DNA from 4 places in the Rhizobium gallicum bv. gallicum R602sp genome. Region 1 is predicted to be linked to each of the others. Evidence: predicted binding sites of a transcription regulator. Region 1 holds the regulator's gene; each other region holds the start of a gene.
The links. Region 1 encodes LexA, which represses DNA repair genes until DNA is damaged. Its sites were predicted from a motif close to TGTTCNNNNTGTGTTCNG; they were not measured.
Positions count from the first base shown of each region.

Region 2: RGR602_RS12475 (ribonuclease T2 family protein) is a predicted target of LexA. The motif match lies at 3,724-3,741, and genes of this name have one in related genera.
Region 3: RGR602_RS38515 (ImuA family protein) is a predicted target of LexA. The motif match lies at 3,975-3,992, and genes of this name have one in related genera.
Region 4: RGR602_RS31800 (ImuA family protein) is a predicted target of LexA. The motif match lies at 1,781-1,798, and genes of this name have one in related genera.

Region 1 is NZ_CP006877.1:1,800,036-1,808,129, reverse strand. Features, by position in the region: gene eno (phosphopyruvate hydratase) at 1-874, opposite strand, end outside; gene RGR602_RS09005 (methyl-accepting chemotaxis protein) at 1,316-3,160, shown strand; gene kdsA (3-deoxy-8-phosphooctulonate synthase) at 3,183-4,028, opposite strand; gene RGR602_RS08995 (VOC family protein) at 4,025-4,903, opposite strand; gene lexA (transcriptional repressor LexA) at 5,108-5,824, shown strand; gene RGR602_RS37020 (hypothetical protein) at 6,163-6,336, shown strand; gene gltA (citrate synthase) at 6,777-8,066, shown strand; gene lpxB (lipid-A-disaccharide synthase) at 8,092-8,094, opposite strand, start outside.
Region 2 is NZ_CP006877.1:2,502,991-2,511,084, forward strand. Features, by position in the region: gene RGR602_RS12455 (ArsR/SmtB family transcription factor) at 1-409, opposite strand, end outside; gene ettA (energy-dependent translational throttle protein EttA) at 575-2,224, opposite strand; gene RGR602_RS12465 (hypothetical protein) at 2,268-2,450, opposite strand; gene RGR602_RS12475 (ribonuclease T2 family protein) at 2,967-3,707, opposite strand; gene RGR602_RS12480 (alpha/beta fold hydrolase) at 3,859-4,788, shown strand; gene RGR602_RS12485 (DMT family transporter) at 4,803-5,753, shown strand; gene RGR602_RS12490 (CaiB/BaiF CoA transferase family protein) at 5,772-6,986, shown strand; gene RGR602_RS12495 (thiamine pyrophosphate-binding protein) at 6,983-8,094, shown strand, end outside.
Region 3 is NZ_CP006877.1:4,083,870-4,091,963, forward strand. Features, by position in the region: gene RGR602_RS19905 (error-prone DNA polymerase) at 1-1,552, opposite strand, end outside; gene RGR602_RS19910 (Y-family DNA polymerase) at 1,549-2,967, opposite strand; gene RGR602_RS38515 (ImuA family protein) at 3,008-3,952, opposite strand; gene RGR602_RS19920 (metallopeptidase family protein) at 4,117-4,554, shown strand; gene RGR602_RS19925 (DUF1737 domain-containing protein) at 4,556-4,762, opposite strand; gene RGR602_RS19930 (HpcH/HpaI aldolase/citrate lyase family protein) at 4,759-5,682, opposite strand; gene RGR602_RS19935 (hypothetical protein) at 5,794-6,024, shown strand; gene leuD (3-isopropylmalate dehydratase small subunit) at 6,114-6,722, shown strand; gene leuB (3-isopropylmalate dehydrogenase) at 6,903-8,015, shown strand.
Region 4 is NZ_CP006880.1:1,851,127-1,859,220, reverse strand. Features, by position in the region: partial or broken gene RGR602_RS36670 (transglutaminase-like cysteine peptidase) at 1-113, shown strand, start outside; gene RGR602_RS31805 (SHOCT domain-containing protein) at 216-968, opposite strand; gene RGR602_RS31800 (ImuA family protein) at 1,847-2,605, shown strand; gene RGR602_RS31795 (Y-family DNA polymerase) at 2,523-4,037, shown strand; gene RGR602_RS31790 (error-prone DNA polymerase) at 4,034-7,294, shown strand; gene RGR602_RS37860 (hypothetical protein) at 7,423-7,575, shown strand; gene RGR602_RS31780 (glycoside hydrolase family 25 protein) at 7,867-8,094, opposite strand, start outside.

The DNA of each region.
Region 1 (8,094 bases):
AATCGTCCTCAGCCATGCCGTCCTCGATCGAGATGATCGGGTACTTGCCGGCGAGATCGGCGAGGTATTCAGCCATGGCGCCCGATTCAAGCGTGCGGCCCTCTCCTTCCAGAACATACTTGCCGTCCTTGAAGAATTCCGTCGAAGCGCAATCGAGACCGAGGCAGATGTCATCGCCCGGCTTGTAGCCGGCTTTCTCGATCGACTTCATGATGAAGTCGAGCGCTTCGGACGCGCTCTTCAGGCCCGGCGCAAATCCGCCCTCGTCGCCGACATTGGTGTTGTGCCCCTGGGCCGAGAGCTCCTTCTTGAGGACGTGGAAGACTTCCGAGCCCATGCGAACCGCTTCGCGGATCGAATCGGCGCCGACCGGCATGATCATGAACTCCTGGAAGTCGATCGGATTGTCGGCATGCGCGCCGCCGTTGATGATGTTCATCATCGGAACCGGCAGCAGATGCGCGCTCGCGCCCCCAACGTAGCGATAGAGCGGCAGGCCGGCAGCCTGGGCGGCAGCCTTGGCGACGGCGAGCGATACGCCGAGGATGGCATTGGCGCCGAGGCGGGCCTTGTTCGCCGTGCCGTCCAGGTCGATCATGATGTTGTCGATCTGGATCTGGTTTTCGGCATCGATGCCGCCGATCGCGTCGAAGATTTCCGTGTTGGCAGCCTCGACGGCCTTTTCAACACCCTTGCCGAGATAGCGCTTGCCGCCGTCGCGAACTTCGACGGCCTCATGCGCACCGGTCGAGGCGCCGGACGGCACAGCCGCACGGCCCATGCTGCCGTCTTCGAGATAGACATCGACTTCAACGGTCGGATTGCCACGGCTGTCGAGAATCTCGCGGGCGATAATGTCGGTAATTGCAGTCATGATCTCTTCCTGCTCGGTGGGTGATTAATCGTTCGAAGCCTGTTTAATCGAAGGCACGCAAATTACAATGCCACACCGACGACACACGGCATGGTATGGCCTATAGCCCGAATATGTCAGGCTTTTGAAGAAGCCGCTCGCACCCCATCGATCCCTGTCGCGAGCTTGCTCCGGCTTTTCGGAACCTCAGGTTTTGAAATGATACCCGGTCACTTTCGATCTGGTTGTAAATTTATCGGTCAGTAACCAATCAATATTATAATTAATACTCAGTGAGGAAATACTGCCCCGCTTCCCGGCAAGTAGTATTGCATGATGCGCTTCCTCGTGCGGTCCAAATCCGCTTGGTTATACGGATCTCACGATTTCAGGTCCCTCGAAAATTCCAGAATAATTTCAAACGAACAGCATCTGTTCGCTATTCACTTCATGGGGCGCAGGATGAAACTCAATATTGCACGCAGCCTTGCTATTTTCGCGATGGTCGTCGCCGCGGGATTGATCGCTTCGATCGGCATACAGAATTATGCCTTCAATAAGCTGCGGGTGAACGGCGAGATGTACAAACAAATCATCTACGGCAAGGATCTCGTCGCCGATATACTGCCGCCGCCCCTCTACCTCGTTGAGTCTTACATGCTTGCGCTCGAAGCGGTGCAGCGCCCCGGCGTTGCCAAGAATAACGTCGACCGCATAGAAAATGTCCTGAAGCCCGCCTACGAGGACCGCCGCAAATATTGGCTGGCGACCGCGCTCAGCTCGGACCTCAAGCAGAAGCTCTTGAACGATGTCCTTGTCAAAGGCGAGGTGTTTTGGAAGGTGATGCGGGAGGAACTCGCTCCGGCCATTGTCAAGAATGACTCCGCAGTCATTCCGGCGTCCTTCGAAAAGCTTGCGACGAATTTCCATATCCATGAAAACGCCGTCAACGAACTCGTCGGTATGGCGAACACCTTCCTGGCGTCCGCTGAAAAGGACGCCGCCGAACAGACACGCATCCTTTCGGCTATCACGCTCGCGGCTGCCGCAGTCTCGCTCTGCCTGCTTCTTGGCGGCCTTTACGTCTTCCGCCGCCGCGCCATCGTGCCGATCTCGGCGATGCGCGACTATATGGCGATCCTTGCCGGCGGCGACTATTCGAAGGATGTGCCCTTCAGCCGGCGTGCCGACGAGATCGGGGAGATGGCGCGCGCCGTCACCGTCTTCCGCGAATCCGCCGAAGAGCGGAACAATATCCGTGCCCGCCAGGATGCCGAACGTCAGGCCCAAGCACAGCGCGATGCGGCGCTTGCCGCTGCCAATGCAGACGAGGAAGCCATCCGCGAGGGCGTCATCGCCAGCCTGAGCCGCGGCCTGGAACGGCTCTCCGGCGGCGATCTCACGGTCCAGCTTAGCGAGCCTTTCGACGCAGCCTACGAGAAGCTGCGCGAGCAGTTCAATTCGAGCGTCCGCACGCTTTGTGAAGCGATGAAGGAAATCTCGATCGTGACGAATGTAGTAAGGAGCGGCTCCGGCGAAATCGCATCGAGCACAAACGATCTGGCCCGGCGAACCGAACATCAAGCCGCCTCGCTGGAGCAGGCGGCCTCGGCGCTCGACCAGATCACGGTCACCGTCAAGAACTCGTCGGTACGGGCCAAAGAAGCCAACGTGATGATGACGGCGACAAAGGAAAGCGCCAGCTATTCGGCAACCGTCGTGCACGAGGCGGTCGCTGCGATGGAGGAGATCGAGACATCATCTGCACAGATCGGCGAGATCATCAACGTCATCGACGAAATCGCCTTCCAGACCAACCTGCTCGCGCTCAATGCCGGCGTGGAAGCCGCCCGCGCCGGCGAGGCCGGAAAGGGTTTTGCGGTGGTTGCACAGGAAGTGCGCGACCTTGCCAGCCGCTCCGCCAATCTGGCAAAGGAAATCAAGCAGCTGATCGAGACGTCTTCCAGCCAGGTTTCGGCCGGCGTTGCCTTGGTCAACCGCACCGGTGAAGCGCTCGGCAATATCGATCAGCAGGTTCTGAAGGTGACCGCGTTGATCGAGTCGATCGTGCGTTCCTCTGCCGAACAAACGACCGCTCTCCTGGAAGTCAACGCCGCCGTCAACACTATGGACAGCGTCACGCAGCAGAACGCGGCGATGGTTGAACAGACAAATGCCGCCTGCCGCGAACTCGGTGACGAGGCGATACACCTCAATCACCTGCTGGCCCGCTTCCTTCTCGATGACGTAACGACGTCCGCCGCAACGCGGTCGTACTCAAGCCAAAGGATGGCGCTCGCCGGTTGACGGCGGGCACCTTCGGCCAGGATCACTCCGCCTTGGCGACGGCGTCGAGGGCCAACAGCTTTTCCAGAAGCCGCGGCATGTCGTTCAAGTACACCATATTGGGGCCGTCGCAGGGGGCATTGTCCGGATCCTGGTGGGTCTCGATGAAGACACCTGCAACTCCGACCGCAACCGCCGCCCGCGCCAGCGTCTCGACGAACTGGCGCTCCCCGCCCGACGTCGTGCCCTGGCCACCTGGCTGTTGTACGGAATGGGTCGCATCGAAAATGACCGGAGCCCCCATGGCCGCCATGATCGGCAGCGAGCGCATGTCCGAGACCAGCGTATTGTAACCGAAGGACGCGCCACGCTCACAAAGCAGAACGTTCGGGTTGCCGCTCTGATTTAGCTTGGCGAGAACATTCTTCATGTCCCAGGGAGCGAGAAACTGGCCCTTCTTGACATTGATGACACGGCCGGTCTTCGCGGCTGCCACAAGCAGGTCCGTCTGACGGGAGAGGAAGGCCGGGATCTGCAGAACGTCCACGACCTCGGCGACCAGCGCGCATTGCTCTTCCGAATGGATATCTGTCAGAACCGGAATGCCGAGTTCCTTCTTGAGGTCGGCGAAGACTTTCAAGCCCTTCTCTAGACCGATACCGCGTTTGCTCGACAGCGAAGAGCGGTTCGCCTTGTCGAAGGAGGTCTTGTAGACGAGCCCGATGCCAAGCTTGCCGCAAAGCTCCTTGAGCGTGCCAGCAACCATGAAGGCATGGTCGCGGCTCTCCATTTCGCATGCGCCGGCGATCAGCGACAGCCTGCCACTGTTGGAAAATACGACGCGGCCGGCACCTTCGCCGACTGCGACTTCGGAATTCGTATTGCTCATCGGGTCTCCTCGAAGGCGAAGATCGCGCCTTGGCCGGGCGCAGGCTTCACCAGGACTCTGTTGTTCTTGCGTGTATAGGGCATCCCGTTATCAGCCAAAAGCGCTTCTGTCACGGCAAGATCGGTGGTGCGGAAAACGATAGCGCTGCCTCTCAGACCCTTATCCACGGTTAACGGCACCGAATCGAAATAAGCCTCCACCCCTTCCGGCGACAGCAGACTGATCCTGACATTCGCTGCCGCGATCGCCACGCCAAACGGTGTCCGCTCAATTTCTGTCGTAGACACGGCCAACTGAAGGAACGAGCCGAAGGCTTCAGGCTCGGGCGCGCTTAGCACCATCTCCGAGATACCGGTTGCACCGTTCGCGTGCTTTTCTAACGCGCTCCGATCGGCCGGAGAGGCGTTGATGCGCTGGCAGTCAAACAGGAAGAAATCCGGCGCCCGAAGATCGGCGGCAAACGCAAGCTTGAAAGTGCCTGTCGATTGCGACCCGTCCGGCATCTTGATCAGGCGCGAAAACTCCAGCATGGCGCCGCCGCTCTTTCTCGCACGCACGAAATGAGCATGATCGGCGTCCGCGTCGTCCGTGCTGAATGCTGCCGCAGAGAATCCGTCATTGCCGCACCGGAAACGAAAGGCCTGGTCGCGCGCCACAAACACGTTTCCGTGCCGCACTGATTCTTCACATTCTTTCGCACTCGCGACGCCAAGCGGCTCGAGGTAGGTCTTGTCGGCGAAAAAAACGCAAGCATTCACTGTGCCGAAAGGATGACGGCCCTCGGCGGCAACCGTGAACCCCAGTCGTCCCAGCCGCTCCCGCGCGAGATCGATGTTGGTGACCGGTAGAACAAGATGATCCAACGGATGCTGCATGGCGCCAGGTCTCCATTTCCTGTGCTGAAGATGTGTGCCGCTACGTGGTCAATGCAAGCTGAAAGCGATGATCCGGCAAACAAAGTTTCCGAAAATGACCGGTATTGGGACGAAGTTTTACGAAAATTTAGGTACTTGCGGAACACATATGGAACATATAGTGTCTGTTCTGGCTTTGTTTCACGAATTTGGGGTTAAACTTCGATGCTGACACGCAAACAACAGGAGCTTCTCCTCTTCATTCATGAGCGTATGAAGGAATCCGGCGTTCCGCCATCCTTCGACGAAATGAAGGATGCACTGGATCTCGCGTCCAAATCCGGCATCCACCGGCTGATTACCGCTCTGGAAGAGCGCGGTTTCATTCGTCGCCTACCGAACCGCGCCCGCGCGCTTGAAGTGATCAAGCTGCCGGAAGCCTACAGCCCGAGCATGCAGCCCCGCCGCGGCTTTTCGCCGAGCGTCATCGAGGGCAGCCTCGGCAAGCCGCAGCCTGCTGCCGCCGCGCCGAAGCCGGCGAACGAAGACAATAACAGCTCTATTTCGGTTCCCGTCATGGGCCGCATTGCGGCAGGCGTGCCGATCTCGGCGATCCAGAACAACACGCACGACATCAACGTTCCGGCCGATATGCTCGGCTCCGGCGAACACTATGCGCTTGAGGTCAAGGGCGATTCGATGATCGATGCTGGCATCTTCGATGGCGACACGGTCATCATCCGCAACACCAGCACCGCCAATCCCGGCGACATTGTCGTGGCACTGGTCGATGACGAGGAAGCGACGCTGAAGCGGTTCCGCCGCAAGGGTGCGTCCATCGCGCTTGAAGCGGCGAACCCGGCCTACGAAACGCGCATCTTTGGACCGGATCGCGTGAAGGTTCAGGGTAAGCTCGTCGGCCTTATCCGCCGCTACCATTGACTGGCAGCGCGTCGCCGGCAAAGGCGCCGGCGCGCCAAGCTCTACGGGCAATCGAGTTTCTCGAAGGCAGTTGTTCAAAGCACGGTTCGACGGCGCCGGTTTTCCGCGAGGTTTCATCCGCGAAATGCACTGCGCCATTGGCAGGCGCCGAACCGCAACCTTGCCCGCGTGACGGACGATGTCCGCGGCATCGCAAGCCGGGCGTGGCACCGTTTCGCATCGCATTGCTTACCTCTTCCTGCTGCCGCGATGAAAAGTTTGCATCCCCCGTCTTTTCGCGGGTCGCAGCGCGCCTCACGGCTGCGATCGGTCAAAGCCAAAGCGCTGAGCATGGCCATATGATCGAAGAAGGCGGCGAAAGATTCGTGCCGGACGCAAACCAGATCGCCGCCCAAGCTCGAAAAAACCGTCGCAATGCGCAGGCGCGTGCCCTGAGCGGCTCCTTCGCTCGCCATTTGCAGGCCGAAAGCCGGTATGCATCCACAATGACTGATCTGTGGCTATTGGGGTGAACGGTGGCTATTGACGGGCGAGCGCTGTCCTGTTGCCGAAGGCTCCTTCCCGCATTCCAAAAGCGCAAGCCGGGAAGCTCGCAAACTGCTTGTCCGCGACATCTACAGAAGCGGAAATGCGCAGCTCAGCCGTTTTCAACTCCGGCATGCACCCAGCATGCCGACAGCCTATGAATACAACCAGAATGCAGCCCTGAGGGCGTTTCAGCAACAATAATCGATTGAAAAAAGACCAAAAAATTGGATTGCAAAAAGCCGAATTAAATCATTGGCTTCCGCTATGCGCCTCCGGCATCGCAGGAGTGTCCAAAAGTTGATACTGCGATGCACAAAATGGCGCCACGGTAACTTGGCATTGGCGCTCTGATCATATAGCTATCGGAGAGGACGCTTAACCCTATGGCGCTTTTATGGCGCCGCCGCCAGTTTGGAGGATCAGCATGACGGATCAAAGCGCAACAATCAAAATCGGCGACAAAACCGCCAATCTTTCCGTGAAAAGCGGAACGATCGGTCCGGACGTCATCGATATTGGTGCACTCTATAAAAACACCGGTTCCTTCACGTACGATCCTGGTTTCACCTCGACCGCTTCCTGTGAATCGAAGATCACCTATATCGACGGCGATGAAGGCATTCTGCTGCATCGCGGCTACCCGATCGAACAGCTTGCTGAACATGGCGACTTCCTGGAAGTCTGCTATCTACTGCTTTACGGCGAATTGCCGACGGCTGCCCAGAAGAAGGACTTCGACTACCGCGTCACGCATCACACCATGGTGCACGAGCAGATGTCTCGCTTCTTCACCGGCTTCCGCCGCGACGCCCATCCGATGGCCGTCATGTGCGGCTGTGTCGGCGCTCTGTCTGCCTTCTACCACGACTCGACAGACATCACCGATCCGCATCAGCGCATGGTCGCAAGCCTACGCATGATCGCCAAGATGCCGACTATCGCGGCCATGGCCTACAAGTACTATATCGGCCAGCCCTTCGTTTATCCGAAGAACGATCTCGACTACGCCTCGAACTTCCTGCGCATGTGCTTCGCGGTCCCGTGCGAAGAATATGTCGTGAACCCGGTCCTCTCGCGCGCCATGGACCGTATCTTCATCCTGCACGCCGATCACGAGCAGAACGCCTCGACCTCGACAGTTCGTCTCGCCGGCTCTTCGGGCGCCAACCCGTTCGCATGCATCGCGGCCGGCATTGCCTGCCTTTGGGGCCCGGCTCATGGCGGTGCCAACGAGGCGGCGCTCAACATGCTTTCGGAAATCGGCTCGGTCGAGCGCATTCCGGAATATATTGCCCGCGCCAAGGACAAGAATGACCCGTTCCGCCTGATGGGCTTCGGTCACCGTGTCTACAAGAACTACGATCCGCGCGCCAAGATCATGCAGAAGACGACGCATGAGGTCCTCGCCGAACTCGGTCACAAGGACGATCCGCTTCTCGAAGTCGCGATGGAGCTGGAACGCATCGCGCTGACCGACGAATACTTCATCGAAAAGAAGCTCTACCCGAACATCGACTTCTATTCCGGCATCACGCTGAAGGCGCTGGGCTTCCCCACGACGATGTTTACGGTGCTCTTTGCGTTGGCCCGTACGGTTGGCTGGATCGCCCAGTGGAACGAGATGATCGAGGATCCACAGCAGCGCATCGGCCGCCCGCGCCAGCTCTATATCGGCGAACCGCTGCGCGACTACGTTCCGGTTTCGAAGCGCTAAGCCGCTTCCGCCCGAAAAAACCCGGTCA
Region 2 (8,094 bases), 700 kb from region 1:
GGCGCCGAAGCTCGTCCCATTCGGCGGCGTTGCGGCTGAAATAGGCCTGCGCCCGCTCTGCCCGCTGACGCTTCACGGCTAAAAGCCGCTCGCCATCGCGCAGGATCACAGGGTCGTTCTGGGACGCGTGTGTTAGCAGCACGCGCACCAGCGCCGCCGCCTTGCCGTCCTGCCTCAGCCGGAAATAGGCCCAGGCACCCTCCTGATAACGATCGATGAGGTCGGCCTCACCGAGCAGCTTCAGATGCCGCGAAATGCGAGGCTGCGACTGTCCGAGAATTTCCGTAAGATCGGTCACCGTCAAATCGCCGGCGGCAAGGAGCGCGAGAAGCCGCAGGCGCGTCGGCTCACCGGCCGCCTTCAAGACGTCCACCAGCGCATCCAATCCAAGCCTAATAGCTTCAGCCATATCCCAACCCAATCAACATATAAAGATATCTTTATGTGAATTGAGAAGGCCTGGCAAGCAGGAATCCGCTCTGTTCACGAAATTCACTGCTCTGAAAGCGACCGGCAAGAATACAAAAACCCCGGCGCTTGCCGGGGCTTCTGATCCAAGAGACGGCTCTGGCTATCAGCGCGTCAGGCGCTTGTAGGTCACCCGCTTCGGATTGACCGAATCCACGCCGAGGCGGCGCATCTTGTCCTGCTCGTAATCTTCGAAGTTGCCTTCGAACCATTCGACATGGCTATCGCCTTCGAAGGCGAGGATATGCGTTGCAAGCCGATCGAGGAACATGCGGTCGTGGCTGATGATAACGGCGCAGCCAGCGAAGTTTTCGAGCGCGTCCTCGAGCGCGGCCAGCGTTTCCGTATCGAGATCGTTGGTCGGTTCGTCGAGGAGCATGACGTTGCCGCCGGCCTTCAGCATCTTGGCAAGATGGACGCGGTTGCGCTGGCCGCCGGAAAGCGTGCCGACCTTCTGCTGCTGGTCGCCGCCCTTGAAGTTGAAGGCGCCGCAATAGGCGCGCGAATTCACTTCGTGCTTGCCGAGCTTGATGATGTCGTTGCCGGCGGAGATCTCTTCCCAAACGGTCTTGTTGCCGTTGAGCGCATCACGACTCTGGTCGACATAGCCGAGATCGACGGTATCGCCAATGCGGATTTCGCCGCTGTCGGGCTTTTCCTGGCCGGTGATCATGCGAAAGAGCGTCGTCTTGCCGGCACCGTTCGGGCCGATGACGCCGACGATGCCGCCCGGCGGCAGCTTGAAGCTCAGGTTCTCGATCAGGACGGTATCGCCGTATCCCTTGGTGAGGTTCTCGGCCTCGATGACGACCTGGCCGAGACGCTCACCAACCGGGATGACGATCTGGGAGTCGCCGGGACGGCGGTCGGCGGCTGCCGCCACCAGTTCGTCATAAGCGCGGATACGCGCCTTCGACTTTGCCTGACGCGCTTTCGGGCTGGAGGCGATCCATTCCTGCTCACGAGACAGAGCCTTCTGGCGGGAGGCTTCTTCACGGCCCTCCTGCTGCATGCGCTTCGCTTTCGCTTGCAGATAAGCCGAATAATTGCCCTCATAGGGAATGCCGCGGCCGCGGTCGAGTTCGAGGATCCAGCCGGTGACATTGTCCAGGAAATAGCGGTCGTGGGTGATCATTAGCACGGAACCCGGATACTCGCGCAGGTGCTTTTCGAGCCAGGCGATCGTCTCGGCGTCGAGGTGGTTCGTCGGTTCATCGAGGAGCAGCAGATCCGGCTGGGCAAGCAGCAGGCGGCAGAGCGCCACGCGGCGCTTTTCGCCGCCCGAAAGATTGTCGACCGAAGCCTCGCCCGGCGGGCAGCGCAGCGCGTCCATTGCCATCTCGACCTGGTTTTCCAAGTCCCAGAGGTTCTGGCTGTCAATGATGTCCTGGAGCTTCGCACCCTCTTCCGCCGTCTCGTCGGAATAGTTCATCATCAGCTCGTTGTAGCGGTCGAGGATCGCCTTCTTGGAGGCCACACCTTCCATGACGTTTTCGAGCACCGTCTTGGACGCATCGAGCTGCGGCTCCTGCGCCAGGTAGCCGAGCGTTGCGCCCTCGGCGAGCCAGGCTTCGCCGGTATATTCCTTGTCGAGGCCAGCCATGATGCGCAGGACGGTGGACTTACCGGCGCCATTCGGGCCGAGGATACCGATCTTGGCATCCGGGTAGAAGGAGAGGTGGATGTTCTCCAGCACCTTCTTGTTGCCATAGGCCTTGTTGAGGCCGGCCATATGATAGATGAACTGACGTGCCATTATACGCTGCTCCGGGCGGAAACTTGAAAACCGTGGCCGCTATTTAGGCGAAAGCCGGCTTTCGGGCAACGCCGAAACCGGCTTTCTCTACGGCAATCGATTTGGTTGCCCGCGAAAAGCGGCGGAACGGAGGGATTTGCCCGATCTCGTCATGCTTTCCGCCCAGTTGCATGAAATAGTCGGGGGCCATCGCACGGTATGGGTCGAAACGAAGCAGCGCGCTCAAGCGCGATGAGCTCGGCTGCAAGCGCCGTCAAAGCTCTGCTCATCAAGATGACCGAAAAAATGCGCGGGACTCCTCGCCATTGGCAGTCGGCAAGGCCACAGGCCTCCATTTGCTGAACAACCGCCAAAGGATCGTCACCCAGCGTTCTGATTCAAGGTTGCCCATGCTGGCTGCCGCGCCGGTTTCGATCAGTTCCCTTGCTGTCGCGTAGTCTCCACGCAGCGCTTGCCGGAAACCGCCAGAAAGTGCGTTTTGTTCGTCAGGACGCTACGCAGCCCGCCGCTGGCTTCGGATAGACGCGCGAGTATCTCGCCATCGCCGCAGCCCACATCCAGAACCGTTCCGCCGGCAGACGTGGGGCCGGCCACGCCTGGAACACCAGCTCGTGACGTATTTTGCCGTGTATCCCATCCGAGTATCTCTGGTAGCGTCCCCACGCGTCCGTAGTCATCCAGCCGCATCGTTCTCCCACCCCGCTTCGAGCCGCGCTCCAGTTTCGAACCTTGCGATGAACTCTCAGAACCCCGCCGCGTCGACAACACCTTCGTCGCAGCCGAAGGAGGTGCGGCCGGCGTCTTGCATGAGTTTTGCAAGTCCCGCTCCGGCGCCGGCGGCCGAGCCCGCATCCTCCGACAGCCCGATCGTCAGCTCGCTGATCACGCGGACGCTGCCCGCGCGCCGGCAGCTCATCTTCACACGCTCGCCAGCGCCCGCCCCGAAGCTCTTGTCGAAAGCCGTCTTGACCTGATCCGCCTTGACGGTCCTGCCGACATTCGCGGCAAAGAGATCGCGCACCGCCGAGCCATTGAGGTCATCCATCAGGCGGATCGCCACGCCGAAATAATCATCCGCGCTCATCTTCGTGCAGGTGCCGTGCTTCGTCCATTCATGACGTTCGAGGCCCGATTGCGTTCCGGGCATGGCCTTTGCAAGGGCTGACGCATTCTCAGCCGTCAGCTTGACCTTGGGCAGCTTTTGCCAATCGCCGTCTTTGTCGACTGCCTGCAAGTCCTTCGATACGCCACAATAGTTCTGCCGCAGCGGCCACAGGCCGTGCAGCGAGAAATTCGTCGCGTCGAAGCGCTCCTTGGTCTGGCTGCTGCATTCCGGCTTCCTTTGGTTTGTCTGGCAGAATGCCGGCTGCCAACTTGCAGCAAGGATGAAGCGCGTTCCCCCTTCTCCTTCCTGGGCAACCGCAAAGCCGGCCAAAACCATTGAAAGAACAAACGTCCTCCAGCGCAGAAACGCCCTGCTCATCGCCACTCCCCGCAGACAGAACAATTACGGAACAAGTAAGCATGAGGCCCAAACCCCTGCAACCCTCACTCGCCCGAAATTCCACTGCAAACATGTGCCGGGATGTTGCATTTGGCCCGCGATCTGCTCTTTTTGCAGCGGGAGGATGGAAATGTTTTCGCAAACACAATGGCTTAAGACGCCAGAGGCGACGCTCGCCTTTCATCATGAGGCAGCCAGCGGCGGCCCGCGCGGCATCGTGCTGATCTCCCACGGACTTGCTGAACATTCGAAGCGCTACGCACGCTTCGCCAAGGCGATGGCCGGGCGCGGCTATCATGTCTATGCGCACGACCACCGGGGCCACGGCGAGACGGTGGCTGACGGCGCCCCGATCGGCCAGTTCGCCAGGCGCAACGGCGTGCAGCAGGTTCTTGCCGATATGGTGGCCATGCGGGACTATGCGGCAGGGTTCCATCCGAACCTTCCAGTGATCCTCTTCGGCCACTCCATGGGCGGGCTGATCGCGCTCAACGCTGCAGTAACCCTTCCGGAAAAATTCGATGCCGTCGCCGTATGGAATTCGAATTTCGCTGTCGGTCTGACAGGCCGGGCCGCGCAAGCCATCCTGCTTGCCGAGAAGGCCCTGAAAGGTTCCGACGTTCCGAGCGGCATGCTGCCGAAGCTTACCTTCGACACCTGGGGCAAATCCATCCCCGGCCACCGGACGGAATTTGACTGGCTCTCCCGCGATCCGGCCGAAGTCGACAAATATATCGCCGATCCGCTCTGCGGCTTCGATGCTTCCGTTTCGCTGTGGCTCGATATATTCGAACTCACCTTTCGCGCGCCGCAGAAGCGGCATCTCGACAGGCTGAAAAGGAACCTGCCAATCCACCTCGTCGGCGGCGGAAAAGATCCAGCGACCGATTTCGGAAAAGCGATGATATGGCTGTCAAACCATTTGAAACGGCATGGTTTCTCCCGTATCACGACCGAAATATATCAGGATAAACGGCACGAGACGCTGAACGAGATCGGAGCCGAAGCGGCGATTTCGGCCTTTGCCGATTGGTGCGATGAAGCAACCGCAAGACCCTGACGAGCGGACCGGAAATGAATAGCGCAATAACGAAGAATAGATCCTCCGAAATCAGCATGGGCCTGATGCTCATGTTTATTTCGGTGCTCGTATCGCCTCTGATCGATATCTTCTCCAAGCTTGCCATCACGACGGTTCCGTCTGCGGAGATTACCGCTGCACGCTTTGCCATACAGGCTCTCTGCATGCTTCCGATCGTTATCTGGCGCAAGAAACTGACAGATTCGTCATGGAGGCAGAGCCTCTTCCACGCGATCCGCGGTGCCATCATCACCATTTCGATGATCTCGTTCGTCAGCACGCTGAAATACATGGCGGTTGCAGATGCGATCGCGATCTTCTTCGTCGAACCCATCATCCTCACCATCCTGAGCAGCCTATTTCTCGGCGAAACGATCGGCTGGCGGCGCTACACAGCCTGCGGCGTCGGTTTCCTCGGCGCGATACTGGTCATTCAGCCGAGCTTCCAGGAAGTCGGCTACGTTGCGCTGCTGCCGGTCGTCAGCGCAGTCTGCATCGCCATCTCTGCAATGATGAACAGGGCCCTGGCGCAGCGCGAGGACCCGTGGGTGATGCAGTTTCACATGGGCTTGTGGGGTCTGCTCTTTTGCGGTGTCCTGCTTTTCTTCGCCCGTGGAAGCGGCTCGGATGTGTTCGAACCGGTAATGCCAACCATGATAGGTCTCGTCTGGCTCCTCGGCGTCGGCGTAACGGCCGCGATCGCCAGCATCCTCGGCGTCTATGCCTATCGCTCCGCACCCGCCTCCACCTTGGCGCCGCTGCAATATTTCGAGATCGTCTCAGCCACGATCTTTGCATGGCTGGTCTTTGGTGATTTTCCCGACGCCATCAAATGGCTGGGCATTCTCATCATCATCGCATCCGGACTTTACATCATCTGGCGCGAGCGCCGCTTTGCATCCAAACCCGTATCCGATACATCTGAGGCAACGCGGGCACCATGATCCGTTCTCGGGAGGAACATGACGGACAGTCGTAAGAAACCGCCGCTAGCCGGCATCAGGGTGATCGAGCTCGCCCGCGTCCTGGCGGGCCCCTGGGCCGGGCAGATGTTGGCCGATCTCGGCGCAGACGTCATCAAGGTCGAAAATCCGGACGGCGGCGACGATACGCGCCAATGGGGGCCCCCTTTCGTCGAGGGCGGCGACGGCGAAAACCTTTCTGCTGCCTATTATCACTGCGCCAATCGCAACAAGCGCTCTGTCACGGCCGATTTGAAGACCGAGGAAGGCCAGTCGCTGGTGCGACGGCTCGCGGCAACGGCCGATGTCCTGATCGAGAATTTCAAGCTCGGCGGCCTCGTCAAGTACGGCCTCGACTACGAGAGCTTGCGCAAGGTCAATCCGAAGCTCGTCTACTGCTCCATCACCGGCTTCGGCCAGTCTGGCCCCTATGCCAGCCTGGCGGGCTATGACTATATCGTCCAGGGCATGTCCGGCTTCATGTCGATCACCGGCGAGCCGGATCGCCAGCCGATGAAAGCAGGTGTCGCCATCGCCGATATCTTCACCGGCATCTATGCCGTGGCGGCGATCGAGGCAGCTCTCATCCATGCGCTGAAAACCGGTGAAGGACAGCTTGTCGATATGGCGCTGCTCGACGTGCAATCCGCCGTGCTCGCCAATCAAAACATGAACTACCTGGTCTCCGGCCGTGCGCCGGCGCGGCTTGGTAATGCCCATCCGAATATCTCTCCTTATGAGGTCGTGCCGAGCGCGGACGGTTACCTGATCCTTGCCGTCGGCAATGACAACCAGTTCCGGCGTCTCTGCACGATCCTCGGCCTCGATGGCATCGCCGGCGACGAGCGTTTTTCGACCAACAAGGCCCGCGTCGCCAACCGCGACGAGGTGCGCCGAATGATCTCGACCGAAACATTGAAATGGCAGAAAGCCGACTTGCTGAAAGCCTGCGAAGAAAATGCCGTGCCAGCCGGCGCGATCAACACGATCGAGGAGATGTTCGCCGATCCGCAGATAAAGGCGCGCGGACTGCGCATCGATCTGCCGGATGGGGCAGGAAACGTGATCCCCGGCGTGAGGACGCCGGTCGTGCTCTCTAAAACGCCCCTGCGCTACGAGAGGCCAGGCCCTCGGCTGGGCGAGCATCAGGAAGAGGTCCTGGCTGAGCTCGAGGCATTGGAGCGCGCCGAACGGGAGGGGAAATCCGCACTATGAAGAAGACCGGCGGCGAGCTGATAGTCGAAGCGCTGAAGGCAAACGGGGTCAAGCGACTTTCCTGCGTGCCCGGGGAAAGCTTCCTCGCCGTGCTGGACGCGCTTTATGACACCGATATCGAAGTGATCGTCTGCCGGCAGGAAGGCGGTGCCGCGATGATGGCCGATTGCTGGGGCCGGCTCACCGGCGAACCTGGCATCTGCATGGTTACCCGCGGGCCTGGCGCCACCAACGCCACGGCGGGCCTGCATATCGCCAGGCAGGATTCGATCCCGATGATCCTCTTCATCGGTCAGGTCCAGCGCGATGCCCGCGAGCGCGAGGCCTTCCAGGAGGTCGAGTTCCGCCGCGCGCTGACCGAATATGCAAAATGGGTCGGCGAAATCGACGATGCGACGCGCATTCCCGAATTCGTGACCCGCGCCTTTGCCATTGCCACCTCCGGCAGACCCGGGCCTGTCGTGCTGTCACTGCCCGAGGACATGTTGCGCGACGAAGTGGACGCGCCACGCGCGATGCCTTATGCCCGCGTTTCCGCTCATCCCGGGCGCCGTCAGGTCGACGATTTCTACATGCGGCTGCTGAAGGCCGAACGGCCGATGGTCATACTCGGCGGCACACGCTGGGATGCAGATGCGGTTGCCGATTTCCGCGTCTTTGCCGAACGCTTCAGGCTGCCGGTCGGCTGTTCCTTCCGCCGCCAAATGCTCTTCGATCACCTTAGCCCGGGCTATGCCGGTGATGTCGGCATCGGCATCAATCCGGTGCTGGCCAAGGAGATCAAGGAGAGCGATTTGCTCATCCTGCTCGGCGCCCGGATGTCGGAAATGCCGTCGTCAGGCTATACGCTGGTCGACGTCCCCTACCCGGCGCAATCGCTCGTCCACATCTATCCCGACCCGTCCGAACTTGGCCGCATCTACCGTCCGGACCTTGCGATCTGCGCATCGCCGCAGGATTTCGTCGCCGCCCTTTGCGATCTCCAAGCGCCTGCCGAACCGCGCTGGGCGGAACGGACGCAGCATATGCACCAAGCCTATCTTGCCTGGTCGAAGCCGCCGCAAACAGGCCCCGGCGCCGTTCACATGGGACCGATCATGGAATGGAT
Region 3 (8,094 bases), 1.8 Mb from region 1:
CATGCTGGGTAAGGTGGCGCGGAAAGCCGAGTAGCTCGGACGCATATCTGAGGACGTTCTTCGTCACCGGATCGCTCATGTCGAGACCGGCCGCCTTTGCATCGCGCTTCGACAGATTGTCTTCCGACCAGCCCCAGACGAGGCTGCTGATTGCCGATTGGACATCTTCCGAAAGCCCGAAGGCCTTGGCGACCTCGCGGCCAGCAGAGCGGGTGCGATAGGTGGTCACCCCCGCTGTCAGCCCGGCATGCTCTATACCGTATCTTTTATAGATGTACTGGATGACTTCTTCGCGCCTGTCGTGCTCGAAATCGACATCGATATCCGGCGGTTCGTCCCGGTCCATCGAGATGAACCGATCGAAAAGCAAGGTGGCCTTGTTCGGATCGACTTCCGTTATTTCAAGGCAATAGCAAATGACCGAATTCGCAGCCGATCCGCGGCCCTGGCACAGAACCCCGAGCTTGTAGCGGGCGTGTTGAATGATCTTGTAAACTGTCAGGAAATAGGAAGCGTAGTTTTTCTGCCTGATGAGATCCAGTTCATAATCGATCTGTGTCACGATTTTCTGCGGAACAGGCTGCGGGTGGTAGCGCTTTGCAGCTCCGGCCCAAGTCAACCGTTCGAGCGTTGCATACGGCGTTTCGCCAGGATCGTTTTCAGGCGGATAATTGTGCTCCAGCTCCTTGAGCGAAAAGGTCAAGCTGGAGAAGAATGCGCGTGTATTGTCGATCGCGTCGGGATAGTCCTTGAAGAGGCGCCCCATTTCCCGCGTTCCCTTGAGATAGCGCTCTGCATTCGGCGCCAGAAGGAAACCGGCTTCGGCAATCGGAACATGCTTGCGGATCGCAATCACGATATCGGAGAGAGGCCGCCGGTCTGGATGATGATAAAGAGGCTGATTGGTCGCGATCAGCGGAATGCGGTTGCGGGCGGCAAGCATGGAAAGGATTGCAAAAACCTGTTTGTCGCGGCCATCATAAGCCGGCGCTAGCGCCATATGGACCTTCTTCCGAAAGCGTTTTCGAAAACGCTGCAGGCAATTCTCAAATGCTAGCTGACCAACGGCATCATTCACAACGAGCCGGTCAGGAACAAGGGCGAGCATCATCTCGTCTCCCCATTCCATGATCTCCGCCTCGGTGAGAATGCAGGAGCCTTTCTCCGCCTCCGGCTTTAGATTCCCGGCGCTCAGAAGACGGCAGAGATGCGCCCATCCTCGCCTGTTTTGTGGATAGGCAAGAACATCCGGAGTTCCATCCGAAAAGACGAGACGCGCACCTGGCTGGATGCGGATTGGATCGGGAATGATCTGCTTCTTCTCGTCCTCTTCCAGAAGGCCGGCTTCCTTCCTGTCGAATTTTTTCCTGATCTCCTCCGCCTGCGCATGTGCCCGCACGACCCCGGCAACCGAATTCTTGTCAGCAATCCCGAGTCCGCCGAGCTTCAGGCAAGCTGCCTGCACCACCATCTCCTCGGGACTGGAGGCTCCTTCAAGAAACGAGAAGTTCGTTCTCGCACCAATTTCGAAAAATGCGGGCGTCGTGCTCATGCAAAGAGCCCATGCATGAACCAGCGAGGAGGAAGTTCATGCCCGTAAAAACCTTCGCGATAGATCCAGAAGCGGTGACCGGCATCATCCTCTATTCGGAAATAATCGCGTGGCTCGGCATCCGCGCCATCGGTCCACCATTCCATGGCAAGCCGCTCCGGTCCCTCGCTTCTTGCCACGCGATGCTGCATGCGCCGCCAGCGGAAGATTTGCGGCGGACCGTCAGGCACTTCGGCAAGCAGGGCCTCCACTTGCTCCGGCCTGGTAAAAAGCCGCAGGGGACGCTCACATCTGGAAGGAAAAGGATTTCCTTCCTCCGCCTTGCGGTGTGCCTGAAGGCCTTCCATGGCGGGAATTGCAATCGCCGCCCGCTCCGGCACATGGCTCTCGCGCAGTTGAAATCTCTGCAGGCAATCGGCGCCGAGGCGGGCTGCGATTTTGTCGATGAACGCCGCAAGCGATGTCTCCCTCTGTCGGCTTCCTTCGAAATCCCCCTGCGTCGCATTGAAGGGATCATGGCGCAGCACATTCAGCCGCAGGATTTCAAAGCCGTAGCCGGCATCGAGATCGTCGTGGATTGCCTGCAGACGCTCGCTGAAAAGCGAAGCGATATGCTTCGGATCCCTGAGAGGCTGCGAGGCGCCGACGGGAATCCTGAAGACCCTGCCGTCGACGCGAAACAGCACGAGTTCGAATACACGGCCGCCGGCGCCGCGTGCCTCAAGCGAGGCTTTCAGTGATTGGGCGATCTGGCCGGTGAGGGCGAGGATATCTTCTTCCGTACCGATCGGCTCTATGAGGCGTCGTTCGGCGGAAAGACTGGCAACGGGCCGCCGCGGGGAAACCGGCTCCTCTTCCACTCCAAGCGCCTGGTCGAGCCTGAGCAGGAGTTGCGCGCCGAAACGGCGGGCCAACGGCGCGCGTGGAGTAGACAGGAGGTCGACGATATATTTGAGGCCGAGCTTCTTCAGTGCCTCGACGGTCGCTTCCTCCAGCCGAAGGGCTGCGACCGGCAGTGGTGCCAGCACATGTTCCATTTGATCGGTTTCGATGACGCCACCATCCCCGAATCGGGAAACGGCCCAGGAAAGGCCCGGCGACGAAGAGATCGCGCCGCGGACATCGAACCCCATATGGAAGAGCCGGGAAAGGATATCCGTGAGCATGGCCCTTTCGCCGCCAAAGAGATGGGCGCAGCCGGTAATATCCAGAAACAGCCCGTCCTTGCCGTCGAATGCCACCAGCGGCGTATAACGGTCGCACCAATCAGCGATGCCCTCGAGAAGCCGACGATCGGCCGCCAGGTCTTCCTCGATGACATCCAGAAGCGGGTATATGGCACGCGCTTCGGCCACTCCCTGGTTTTTTTTCAGTTTGATCCGTTCCGCCACCTCGTCGAGCGCCGTTAGCCGCATGGCATTGTCGAGCCGTCCAGAACAGACGATCGGCGGCGCATCAGGGCGTCCGGCCGAACGCCAGGATAGACCCCACCTCTTGCGGGCGATCCTGTCGGTTGGAAGGTGGGGAAAGCTGAGCGACAGAATGCGCTGATTGCTCGCCTGGAGAACGAGTGCGCTCTGGTTGGCTAACGGGCAAAAACCGGCGGTCATGAGGGTTCCACTCCAGAAGAAAGGAGAGGGGAGCCGGGTTGCGGCTCTTCTCCAGGATGAGACGAAAAACCGGATTGCCGATGCCGCCATCTAACATCGAACCATCCGGCAGAGGCCGTGCGCTGGCTGGCGCAGGTTCGGCACGCAATCGGAAAATGGCGCTGCTCGCCTCCTCCTCGCCTCCCTGCCGCAACAGAAAAAGCGGGCGGCCGGAAGCCCTTGCCCGCATGCTCAATCGCCGGCTTTCTGTAAGACCGAATTGGACCGGATTGCCGCGCACCTCCAGGATCGTGGCTGGGAAGAGGCCGCTTTCGACAGCCGTTTCGGCAAGCCACAGCGCCTCTTCCAGCTTGTGTGGCGAGGCCATGAGAAAGCGTTCCGGCTCCAATCCGAAATCCTTGAGGCCCACAGCATAGGGATGCCCTGCTTCCATTGTGCATATTCTGTCACCAATCCAAAAAACCGGCATGCCATCCGCCGTCTCCTGCCGCTGCAGCCAGGCGGCTAGCGCCAGCACGAAACCGCTGGGGCCGGCCGCATCCCGCAGCATCGAAGACCGGACTTCGGTAATGCCGTTAAGCGGCAGACCGCCTTCAAGCGCTTCATCGAGAATGGGAATGTCAAAGGACAGACGCAGCGGCGTGTTTGCAGGTCTTAAATAGGTTTCATCACCAGCCGCAAAAGCTTCTTGCGCCGCCGCCGCAAGCGTCGGTGCCGGCTTGCCTTCGAGTTTCGCAATGGTTTCGCGGAGCGCACAAAGCTGCTCGCGCGCCACGGCCGTCTGCGCCACGACGTTCACTCCAAAGTCAGATTGTTCCTGTTATGTTCTTATGGATTCCAGAGCTTTCTAAAAGAGTCAACACCCAATTCTTATGAATTTATTCCTGCCTTTGATTCCACACTCGAAAATCACCCGCAAAGGTTCTATATGGGCGCCAAAGGAAGGGAATTTTCATGGCCCGCATAGACAAGAGCGAGGATTGGCGGGACCGCCATGCCCCAACGCTCAGCACATTCGAGTCCCTGGCGATGGACGCCTATAGCCACTTGCCGGATGAATTCCGCTCGCTCACCGACAATCTAACGATCGAAATCGAAGACTTTCCCGACGACGATGTTTTCGAGGATATGGCGCTGGAAACGCCGTTCGACCTGCTTGGCCTCTTCGAAGGCCGGGGTATTTCCGAGCGCTTCACGGTCGAGACCGGCGAGATGCCCAATCGTATCCGCCTCTACCGGCGTCCCATTTTGGATTATTGGGCGGAAAACGATGAAACGCTCGGAGACATCATCACCCATGTTCTCATCCATGAGATCGGTCACCATTTCGGGCTGAGCGATGACGACATGGAGCGGATCGAAGCGAGCGTCGAGGAGGCCGTCGAGCGCTGACCTATTGCTCGGAGAGCTTCATCTCCGGATGATAATCCTTGCCTTCGACCTCTTTGACGATCGCCTGGCCGGCAATCACCTGGCCGGTCTGAATATTGTAGGTCAGCGACGGTGCACCGTGAAGCGACCAGCCCTTGTTGAGCGCATCGGTTACGCGATGGCAGAACGCGGCGTCGTCCTGGCCGGTCAAAAGGCGATAGAGCTTCATGATAAAGGCTTTCGTTCAATAGTCTGGCGTTCGGAAATCAGGCGGGCTTTATGGACCAGGCTTTCCGCCTGGACAAGATGCAGCCGCTCAATCATCCGACCGTTCAAGGTGATGACGTTGAGACCTTCGGCCGAAGGATCGGCGAAAGCGGCAATGATTTCTTCCGCCTCCCGGATGGCAGCCTCATCGGGAGCAAAGTGCCGGTTGGCAGCCTCGATCTGCATCGGATGGATCAGCATTTTGCCATCGTAGCCCATGGCCCGGGCATGCGCGCATTCGGCCTCGAAGGCATCTACTTCCTTAAAATCATTGAAAACGCTATCGATCGCATCGAGACCATAGGCGCGCACGGCGAGGATGACCTGCATCAACCATGGCACGAGATAGGTTCGGCCCGGTTGAGGCAGAACGCCGGTCTCCTTGCGCAGATCGTTCAGCCCGACGACGAAGCAATCGAGTCTCGAGCCGAGGGTGCGGCCAGCCTCTGCGATTGCCGCCGCGTTCAAGATACCGCGCGGCGTCTCGATCATCGCCCAGATACGCAAGGTCTCTGGTGCATCCGCATCAGCAAGAAGGTCGCTCACGGCCATGACATCCTGCGGTTCGTCCACCTTCGGCAAAAGTACCGAATCTGGCCGAAGCGCCTGTACTAGCTCCATATCGGCATGGCCGAAAGCCGACGAAAGTGCATTGATGCGGATGATCTTTTCCTTGTTCGTAAGCGGCTTGCCCGAAAAGAAGGTTTTCAGGTTTTCGCGGGCCTCCTCCTTCTTCTCCAGCGCCACGGAATCTTCGAGATCGAAAATGACGGCATCGCAATCGAGGGCATGGGTCTTTTCGAGCGCTCGGAGATTGATTGCGGGAACGCTCAGCACAGAGCGGTGCAAACTGAAGGAACGGATGGGCGAATTCTGGCTCATCACGAATGTGTGCCAAGCTTTGTGAAGAGTGACAAGACAACAAAAAGCCATGCTTGACTTGCAGAAATAAAAAACAAGGACCACATTCCTTTCGAAGAAAGGTCTAAACTCATGCAGAATATACGCTCCATCTTCCTCATGCTGGCAGGGATCACTGTATTCGTGGCGCTCGCTGCTCTCACCTTTTCGGTGACGCTCGCCGTTGGCGGTATCCTGACCGTGCTGATGGCTGGCCGCGCGCTTTCGATGAAGATGAAGCCGGCGCCCGTCCGCGCCAAGGCTCAGCCAAAGCGCGAAATGCGCATCTGGAACGACGGCCGCGGCACGATCATCGATCTCTAAACGCGCCCCAAGATTCTCCTTCATTTTTACGGCGTTTTGCTCTATTGCCGGAGCAATCGTTGAAAAACGGCATACAAAGGCAGGTTTCCATGGAAAAGTTCGTGAAGCTCACGGGCGTTGCAGCACCCCTCCCGGTCGTCAATATCGACACGGACATGATCATTCCCAAGGATTACCTGAAGACCATCAAGCGCACCGGCCTCGGCACGGGCCTCTTTGCAGAAGCCCGCTACAACGAAGACGGCACGCCGAACCCGGATTTCGTGCTCAACAAACCGGCTTATCAGAATGCCAAGATTCTCGTTGCCGGCGATAATTTCGGCTGCGGTTCCTCGCGCGAGCATGCCCCGTGGGCGCTTCTCGATTTCGGCATCCGCTGCGTCATCTCCACAAGCTTCGCGGACATCTTCTACAACAACTGTTTCAAGAACGGCATTCTCCCGATCAGGGTCAGCCAGGAAGACCTCGACAAACTGATGGACGACGCTTCGCGCGGTTCCAACGCCATCTTGACGGTTGATCTCGAAAACCTGGAAATCACCGGCCCGGACGGTGGTTCGATCAAGTTTGACCTTGACGAATTCAAGCGCCACTGCCTGCTGAACGGCCTTGACGATATCGGCCTGACGCTGGAGAAGGCCTCTGCGATCGACAGGTTCGAAAAGTCAAACGCCGCGTCGCGTCCCTGGGCAGCTTAATCGCCCGAACGCGAGCATGCGATCAAGCCGGGCTTCTACCCGGCTTTTTCTTTGCTTCCAAGCCAGGATTCACATCGCCATCGTGAGGCAGCAAACCGTACCGATTCAGCCGTTCTGTTCCTTGAAATGGCGTCCGGCGGGGTCTAAGAAGCCGCAGCTTGTTTTTCCGCGGAGGGTTTCATGACAGCGCGCAATCTTTTCCTGCTGCCGGGCGACGGCATCGGTCCCGAGGCAATGGACGAGGTCCGCAAGATCATTGCTTACATGAACGAGGCGATGAACGCCGGCTTCGCCATCGGTGAAGGCCTTGTCGGCGGCAGTGCCTACGATGCGCATGGCGCGGCCATCTCCGAAGACGACATGAAAAAGGCGCTGGCGGCGGATGCCGTTCTCTTTGGTGCAGTCGGCGGTCCGAAATGGGACAGCGTGCCTTATGAAGTGCGCCCGGAAGCGGGTCTTCTGCGCCTTCGCAAGGACCTGGAACTCTTCGCAAACCTGCGCCCGGCAATCTGCTATCCGGCGCTTGCCTCCGCCTCCTCGCTGAAGCCTGAACTTGTCGAAGGTCTCGACATTCTCATCATCCGCGAACTGACGGGCGGCGTCTATTTCGGCGAGCCGAAGGAGATTATCGATCTTGGCAACGGCCAGAAACGCGGCATCGATACGCAGGTCTATGACACTTATGAAATCGAACGCATCGCCGGCGTCGCCTTCGAAATGGCCCGAACCCGTCAAAACCGTGTCTGTTCCATGGAAAAGCGCAACGTCATGAAGTCCGGCGTGCTCTGGAATCAGGTCGTGACCGAGACGCACAAGGCAAAATATTCCGACGTCCAGCTGGAGCATATGCTGGCCGATGCCGGCGGCATGCAGCTGGTACGTCAGCCCAAACAGTTCGATGTCATCGTCACCGACAACCTCTTCGGCGACATGCTTTCCGACGTAGCGGCGATGCTGACCGGCTCGCTTGGCATGCTGCCGTCTGCTTCTCTCGGTGCGCCGGATGGCAAGACAGGCAAACGAAAGGCGCTCTACGAACCGGTCCACGGCTCCGCTCCCGACATCGCCGGCAAGGGCATCGCCAACCCGATTGCGATGATCGCCTCCTTTGCCATGTGCCTGCGTTATTCCTTCAACCTCGTGAAGGAAGCCGACAATCTTGAGAGGGCGATCGCCAACGTTCTCGACAAGGGTATGCGCACGGCCGACATCATGGCCGAAGGCGCCAACAAGGTTGGAACTGTCGAAATGGGCCAGGCGATCCTTGCCGAGTTCAAGACGCTTTCTGCCTGATATTTCACGTGAAACGCTTCTCCGCCCTTCGTATCTATCGGTACGGAGGGCTTTTTATTGAAGGTATCAGTTCCGGTTC
Region 4 (8,094 bases), on a different replicon from region 1:
CCAGCGAAGGTGATTTCATTCTTGATGATCTCGCAGATGAGATCAAACCTTGGCACGCGGCACCGCAGGTGTTTCTGAGACGCCAAAGCCACCACAATCCGATCGATCGGTAAAGATCCGGATGAACGTTTGCAGGCGGCCCGCGCAGTGATTATCCGGGCTCGATGAAAAGCCATCAACTGATCGGCGTCCGGCAAGCCCCTGTTCGTCGGGTCCTATAGTCGGCTGAGCAACTCCGATTTCTTCGCCTCGAATTCCTGATCTGTGAGAATACCTTTTGCATGAAGGGCTGCGAGGCGTTCAATCTTGTCGAAGATGTCCTCATCGGACCGACGCGCCTCCGGCGCTGGACGCGCCGCTTGTTGTGGCTCGGTGGATTCCGGCGCGGACGATGCGAATATCGATGGCGCAACCGTGGCGGCAGATGGTCCGGTAGCCGACGTGCCCGCCGGTTCCTTGCCGTTCTGACGGACCACATCCAGTTCCGAAATTTTCACGAGTCCGTGCTGAGACGTAAAGCTCAGCGACTGGTCGCTGCTTTGCTGTTGCGAGAAACCGCCAATGCGATGGTCCTTCGTGTCGTAGACCGTAACCCGGCCGCCGACATCGATCGCCAGTCGTCGGGTTGTCGGGAAAAACGCATAGCGCAGGTCATTCTGCGCCCCGGTCGAGGCAGGATGCCCGAGCTCCTCGGGCCACCAGTTCCCGGCCGACAACGCCCCAGGCACGAACAAACTGACGCCGCCTTGACCCTGGTATTGGGACTGGTGCGACCTCTGCGGCTCCAGCAAATCCGTGCTGCCTACCAGGACCGCAAGCTCGGAACAAATCCCCGCCACGTTCGCCTTCAGAGCATGGTTGAACATGTCGCCGACCATGATCATGCCGCCCTGCGACCATTGCCCCATGCCACCGAGATCAGGATGGTTGAACTGAGCCTGTGTCGCCTGTCCGGCGATAATCGCCATCAGAAGGTGCTCGACCGCGCTAAGGCTGACCCCGTACCGCTGTGCAATCCCCTCCAGGGTCCGTCGACCCTCTTCACTGAGTTGTCTCATCGTGATCGCCCTTGCCTTATGAAGCGTGCATGTCGCAAGGCCGAGCCCCGCAACGAAGTCAAGAAGCTCTCCACGACATTAGAACAATACGGAACGAGGTGACAAATGTCACAAGATATCGCACCAGTTCTACCATCACATCGTCGGCGTAGGCTTATGCGCCGATATCGACGCAGTTCGAAAACTGCTTCCATAATCTTGACCTCAGATACCGGAACGCCAGGACTGCGGGCAAAGTCACGCCACCTACGTACAATCTCCCGACCACGCCGCGATTACTGCGGACGTCGAGATGACAAACTGTGCGACCGGTCGCAACAAATCGATAGATGCGGCCGCATCGTCAAAACAGATCTAGGTCGAGGTCCCGGCACTATTCGGCGTCGGGTTCAACCTAAAGCCGCGCAAGTACCTCTCTATCCACGCTATCCGTTGCAGTGACGGATAGGACCGTTGTGATGTGGGCGGCGGGCTTCGGTGCAACTGAGTGGCGACACCTAGCGTCAGAACAGGTCTGGCTTTTACTCGCCTTGACCATGACCGCCTCTCTCGGAGTCGCACTGCCGCCGCCGGAATCTTTTCTCATCGATGACATTTTCGACCGCTGTGGACAGGCTCCTGTATCGCATTGATTTCTCTGATGGATCACGAGTTTTCGTGCTGTGGAGGACGGTTGAGGTGAGATGCCACCCGAAACATGCCGATTGACTCGCTTTTCGCATAGGAACAAAAGAGGAACATTCTCGCTTTTAAACGAGATGGAAACCTGCTTTTGACGAAGGCCACAGATGGCGCAGCCGCGCGCGAACCTTACCCTCTCCGAGCTTCGAGACCATATCCGGCATCTCGAAGGAACGGCTGGCCGCCGCAAGGTCGTCCTGCCGTTCGGGGTCGCCGAAATCGACCGACACCTTCCGGGCGGGGGCCTTTCATACGGAGCGTTGCATGAGGTCGCCGGCGGCGGGACAGGGAGTGTCGATGGAGCGGCCGCAGCGCTGTTTGCGGCGGGCATCGCTGCCCGCACAAAGGGTAAAATCCTGTGGTGTCTGACAAGGCCAGACCTGTTTTTTCCGGCCATATCTCAGGCGGGCCTGCATGCCGACCGGGTGATCTTCTGCGAGGCCGACCGGGAAGCGGACGTGTTGGCTTCAATGGAAGAAGGCCTCTGTTTCGGTGGCCTTGGAGCGGTGGTCGGCGAGCTCGTACGTCTTCCCATGACAGCCTCGCGCCGTCTCCAGCTGGCAGCCGAAAAGACCGGCACGATGGGTATAGCGCTCCGGCGCTGGCGGCGGCAGACGGAAGCCTCGGACTTTGGCCAGCCCACCGCTGCAGCAACGAGATGGCGCGTGAGCGTCTTGCCGTCCGAACCGCTTCCCGTTGCCGGTGTCGGCCGGGCGCGATGGCTGGCGGAATTGATGCGTGTGAAGGCGGGCGAGTGTGCTGAGTTTGAAATAGGAGCCTGCGATGCCAAGGGTCGTATCCGTCTACTTCCCGCGTCTGGCCACGGATCGGCTCAGACGGCATGGAGCAGAAGCCGTGCCAGCTGAACGCCCGCTCGTCGTCATCTCGAAGAGCGGCTCCAAGCGATGGATTTCTGCCGCCGACAGCAAGGCGTCAAAGCTCGGTCTAAGAATCGGCATGCCCGCCAGCAAGGCCCAGGCGATGGTCGCCGATCTGGTCATGATTGACGCCGCTCCTGGCGAGGACGCCGCCGCGCTCGAGCGGCTCGCCCTTTGGGCGCTCCGGCAGTACACGCCGGTGGTCGCCGTGGATGGGACCGACGGCTTCGTGATGGACACCGAGGGAGCGGATCATCTGCAGGGCGGCGAAGCCCTCCTCGTCAGCGGATTGGTGAACAGACTGCGGGCGAAGGGATTGTCAGCGAAGGCAGCCGTAGCCGATACCTGGGGTGCGGCCCACGCACTTGCGCGGCTGACTTCGGACGATACGACCGTCGTTCCCGTTGGAGCGATTGCCAAGGTGGTAACCCAACTGCCGATCCACTGTCTCAGGCTGCCATCGGAAATGGTCCAGGGTCTGCGGGTGCTCGGTGTTGATACCGTCGGCCAGCTTTTTTCAATGCCGCGCGCACCCCTGACGCTTCGCTTCGGTCCGGAACCCTGCCGTCGCCTGGACCAGATGTTCGGCCGGATCGCCGAACCGATTGACCCGATCCGTACGCCGGACCTGGTCGAGGTATCCCGCAATTTCTCCGAACCGATCGGCGCGGCCGAAACCATCGCAAAATACACGCGCCGCCTCGTCGTCCAATTGACGGCTAGGCTGGAGGAGCGAGGGCTTGGCGTACGCCGATGCGACCTGATCATTCACCGCGTGGACAACATCAGGCAATGTCTGAGGGCGGGCCTCGCCAAGCCTGTCCGCGAGCCCGCCCGACTTTCGAAACTCCTCTGCGACCGCATCGAGAAGATCGATCCTGGCTTCGGAATCGAGAAGATGGCGCTCGTTGCCGTTATGGTAGAACCGCTGGAGGAGAAGCAAATCGCACCCTCGTTGATCGAGGAGACGATCGTCGACGTGACGCCATTGGTCGATATCCTCGGTAATCGCGGCCAGCGTCTCTATCGCGTCGCTCCCGTTGCTTCCGACGTTCCGGAAAGGTCCGTCAGGAAGATCAGTCCGACGGCAGACGAAACCGGAGAGAACTGGGCGGCGAAGTGGCCGAGGCCGTCACGTCTACTTTCGACGCCCGAGCGGATCGAGGTGATCGCCCTGCTTCCCGACCAGCCACCTGCCGTCTTCACCTGGCGCGGCAAGCGACGACGCGTAAAACGCGCCGACGGTCCAGAACGCATCTTCGGCGAATGGTGGCTTCGCCCCACGGAGATGTCCGCGGTTCGGGACTACTTCGTGGTCGAAGATGAGGTGGGTGAACGATACTGGATCTTTCGGGCCGGCGACGGGTTCGATGCGGAAACCGGCTCCCATCGATGGTTCCTCCATGGAGTGTTCGGATGAGATACGCCGAGTTCCAGGTCACGACGCATTTCTCCTTCCTGCGAGGCGCCAGTTCCGCCGAGGAACTCTTTGCCACAGCCGCGGTCCTCGGTATCGATGCGCTCGGTGTCGTCGATCGCAATACTCTGGCAGGAATCGTGCGTGCCTGGGAGGCGGCGAAGACGACCGGCGTGCGGCTCGTAGTCGGATGCCGGCTGGACCTTTCGGACGGCATGTCGATACTCGTTTACCCGACAGATCGTCCGGCTTACTCGCGGCTCTGCCGTCTGCTGTCGCTCGGAAAATCGCGAGGCGGCAAGGGAAACTGCGTTCTCGATTTCTCCGATTTCGCCCAGTACGCCGATGGCCTCATTGCAGTCCTCGTTCCTGACGAGGCGGACGAGACCTGCGGCATGCAGTTGCGCAAGCTCGCCGAACTCTTTGATGACCGTGCCTATGTCAGCGTCTGTCTGCGGCGTCGGCCGAACGACAGGCTGCGCCTCCATGGTATTTCGACCTTGGCGACCCGATTCAAAGTGCGGACAGTTGTCACCAATGACGTCCTGTTTCACGAGCCTTCCCGCCGCCAGCTACAGGACGTCGTGACCTGCATTCGCAACAAGACAACGATCGACGATGTCGGCTTCGAGCGCGAGCGACATGCAGACCGTTTCCTCAAGGCTCCCGAGGAAATGCATCGGCTGTTTGCCGAATACCCCGAAGCGTTGGCCCGAACGCGGGAGATTGCCGACCGCTGTCGTTTCGATCTGAGCCAACTCGAATATCAGTATCCCGAGGAGGCGATTGTTCCGGGCCTCGACGCCCAGCAGAGCCTTACGAAGTTCGCCTGGGAAGGGGCAGCCGAACGATATCCCGAGGGCATCCCCGAGAAAGTCAGGAGGGCAGTCCAGCATGAACTCGAACTCATCAGGGTCATGAAATACGCGCCCTACTTCCTGACGGTTTACAGCATCGTGCGGTTCGCGCGTTCAAGGGGCATTCTCTGTCAGGGCCGGGGATCTGCGGCGAACTCGGCTGTCTGCTATTGCCTCGGCATCACCTCGATCGACCCGGAAACAAATGATCTCCTGTTCGAGCGATTTGTGAGCCAGGAGCGCAACGAGCCGCCGGACATCGACGTGGACTTCGAGCACGAGCGGCGCGAAGAGGTCATACAGTGGATCTACGAGACCTACGGCCGGAGCAGGGCCGCACTCTGCTCGACGGTCACGCGATACCGCACGAAGGGCGCGCTGCGCGACGTCGGCAAGGCGCTATCGCTTCCCGAGGACATGATCGCCCAGCTTTCATCCGGCGTTTGGGGCTGGTCAGAGGGCGTCAGCGAGAAGCATCTCAAGGAGAACAATCTCAACGCCTCGGACTACCGCCTGCGGCTGACCCTCGATCTTGCCCGGCAACTGATGGGTGCGCCCCGTCACCTTGGACAGCATCCTGGCGGCTTCGTGCTGACCCATGACAGGCTGGACGACCTCGTGCCGATCGAGCCGGCCGCGATGGACGACCGTCAGGTCGTCGAATGGGACAAGGACGATATCGATGCGCTGCGCTTCATGAAGGTCGACGTCCTAGGGCTTGGAATGCTGACCTGCATGTCCAAGGCCTTTGCGCTGATGGCAGAACACAAAGGAGACAACAAGGACCTTGCGTCAATTCCGCAGGAGGACCATGCGACCTACGCGATGATCCGCAAGGCCGACACGCTTGGGACGTTCCAGATCGAGTCGCGCGCCCAGATGTCGATGCTCCCGAGGCTGAAACCGCAGACGTTCTACGACCTGGTGATCCAGGTGGCGATCGTCAGGCCCGGGCCGATCCAGGGCGACATGGTGCATCCCTATCTCAGGCGGCGGGAAGGCCGGGAAAAGGTCGAGTACCCGACGCCGGAACTGGAGGCGGTGCTGAGCAAGACGCTTGGCGTGCCGCTTTTTCAGGAGAGCGCGATGAAGGTCGCGATGGTCTGCGCCGGCTTTAGCGCGGGAGAGGCGGACCAGTTGCGGCGCGCGATGGCGACCTTCAAGCACACAGGAGGGGTTTCGAAGTTCAAGAACAAGCTGGTGTCCGGCATGGTGAAAAACGGCTATTCGCCGGAATTCGCGGAAAAGACCTTCAGCCAGCTCGAAGGTTTCGGCAGTTACGGCTTTCCCGAGAGCCATGCTGCGTCTTTTGCGCTGATCGCCTACGCCTCGAGCTGGGTGAAATGCCACCATCCGGACGCCTTCTGCGCAGCTCTCCTGAACTCTCAGCCGATGGGTTTTTACGCTCCGGCCCAGATCGTTGCCGACGCCAGGGTTCGCGGGATCGAGATCAGGCCCGTTTGCATAAATCGGTCCCGCTGGGATTGCACCTTGGAAGACGGGGCGGGTTCGCGTCATCGCGCGGTTCGACTTGGATTGCGAATGGTGCGGGGTTTGGCAACGGCAGACGCCGCGAGGATCGTCGCGTCGCGCGCCGGCCAGTTTTTCGTCTCGGCCGATGACATATGGCGGCGATCAGGCGTGCCCACGGCCTCTCTGGTCAAGCTTGCCGAAGCCGACGCTTTCCTCCCGTCGATGGGCCTTGAACGGCGTGAGGCGCTCTGGGCGATCAAGGCGTTGCGCGACGAACCGCTCGAACTATGGGTCGCGGCGGCGGAGCGGGAAGCGAAGGCGATTGCGGAAATGCAGGAACCCGCGGTCACATTGAGATCGATGACACAGGGCATGGAGGTCGTGGAAGACTACAGTCACACAGGTCTGACCCTGCGCCAGCATCCGGTGTCCTTTCTTCGTCAGGACCTCAGGAAGCGGAGCATCGTCACCTGTGGCGAGGCGATGGCCGAGCGGGACGGGCGATGGCTGATGACGGCGGGACTGGTCCTCGTGCGCCAAAGGCCTGGGTCGGCCAAGGGCGTGATGTTCATGACACTGGAGGATGAGACCGGAATCGTCAACGCCGTCATCTGGCCGAGCCTGTTTGAGAAACAGAGGCGGGTCGTGTTGTCCGCCACGATGCTCGCCATCAACGGCAAAATCCAGCGCGAGGGCGAGGTCGTCCATCTGGTCGCCCGGCGGCTGTTCGACCTGTCGTCCGATCTCGGAGGGCTCGGCGAGCGTGACGGAGCGTTTCCGTTGCAACATGGTCGCGGTGACGGGGTGGTTCACGGAAGCGGTTCGCCGGATTCGCGGGATCGACCAAAGCCCTTGGCACCGACGCGAGATCTCTACGAACCCGATTGGCACATCGACACACTGAAGGTCAAATCGCGGAACTTCCATTGATTGACAGAGGTATGGAGGGACCGGAGCGTTGCCGAAATACTGTATCACCTGTCACTTGACGGCCGCAACGGAGTGGGATCTACGATCCGGGAGACAGAAATTGGGAGCCGTACCGGGATCGACGCCACATGGACCGCGAAGGAGCCGATCGGGTGGCCCTGGCAGTCAACGCCGGAACGAGCGATGATCTACGCGAGGACTTCGAGGCCGCCGGATATCCGCTTCTTACGACTGAAATCGTCGCACCTGGACTCATCAAGGTCTATCCGCACCCCGCCTGAGGGAACTTGCCCGAGCAACCGAACGCTTACCCTACAAGACGGCAAGGTCCAGAATTACTCGCCCCGCCCGACGGCTGCCGCCCGTCGGAGGGAACTGTTTGAAGTGTGGCAGCGCTGATGGTGTTGTTTGGAGGCGAAGATTGCCGTCGTCGGAACCGCGGTTCCCGTCCCGGTGGCTACTGGAAACTGCAGGAATCGCAGCGGCTTGCACGGCGACGCAATTCATCCTTCGGTGGCCGGGATGGTTCCTCGCTTATTCAGGGGCAAGCTAAACTACCCCGCCGCCCGGCGTTACCGTGACGCCACCCAGTCATGCCAGTCGCCTTCATCGCCATGGAAGACGTTGAGGTCGATCCGGCCATCGACACCGTGCGACAGGCCGGAGCCCGAATACTGCCAGAAAACCCACTTCCGTTTTGGATAGACCTTGGACGGGTGAGCGGCGACCGAGCGCAGCCAGAAGGGATAGTCGAGGAACGCGCCCTTGAGATTGTCGCGATAGAAGTCGGGTGCAGTGTA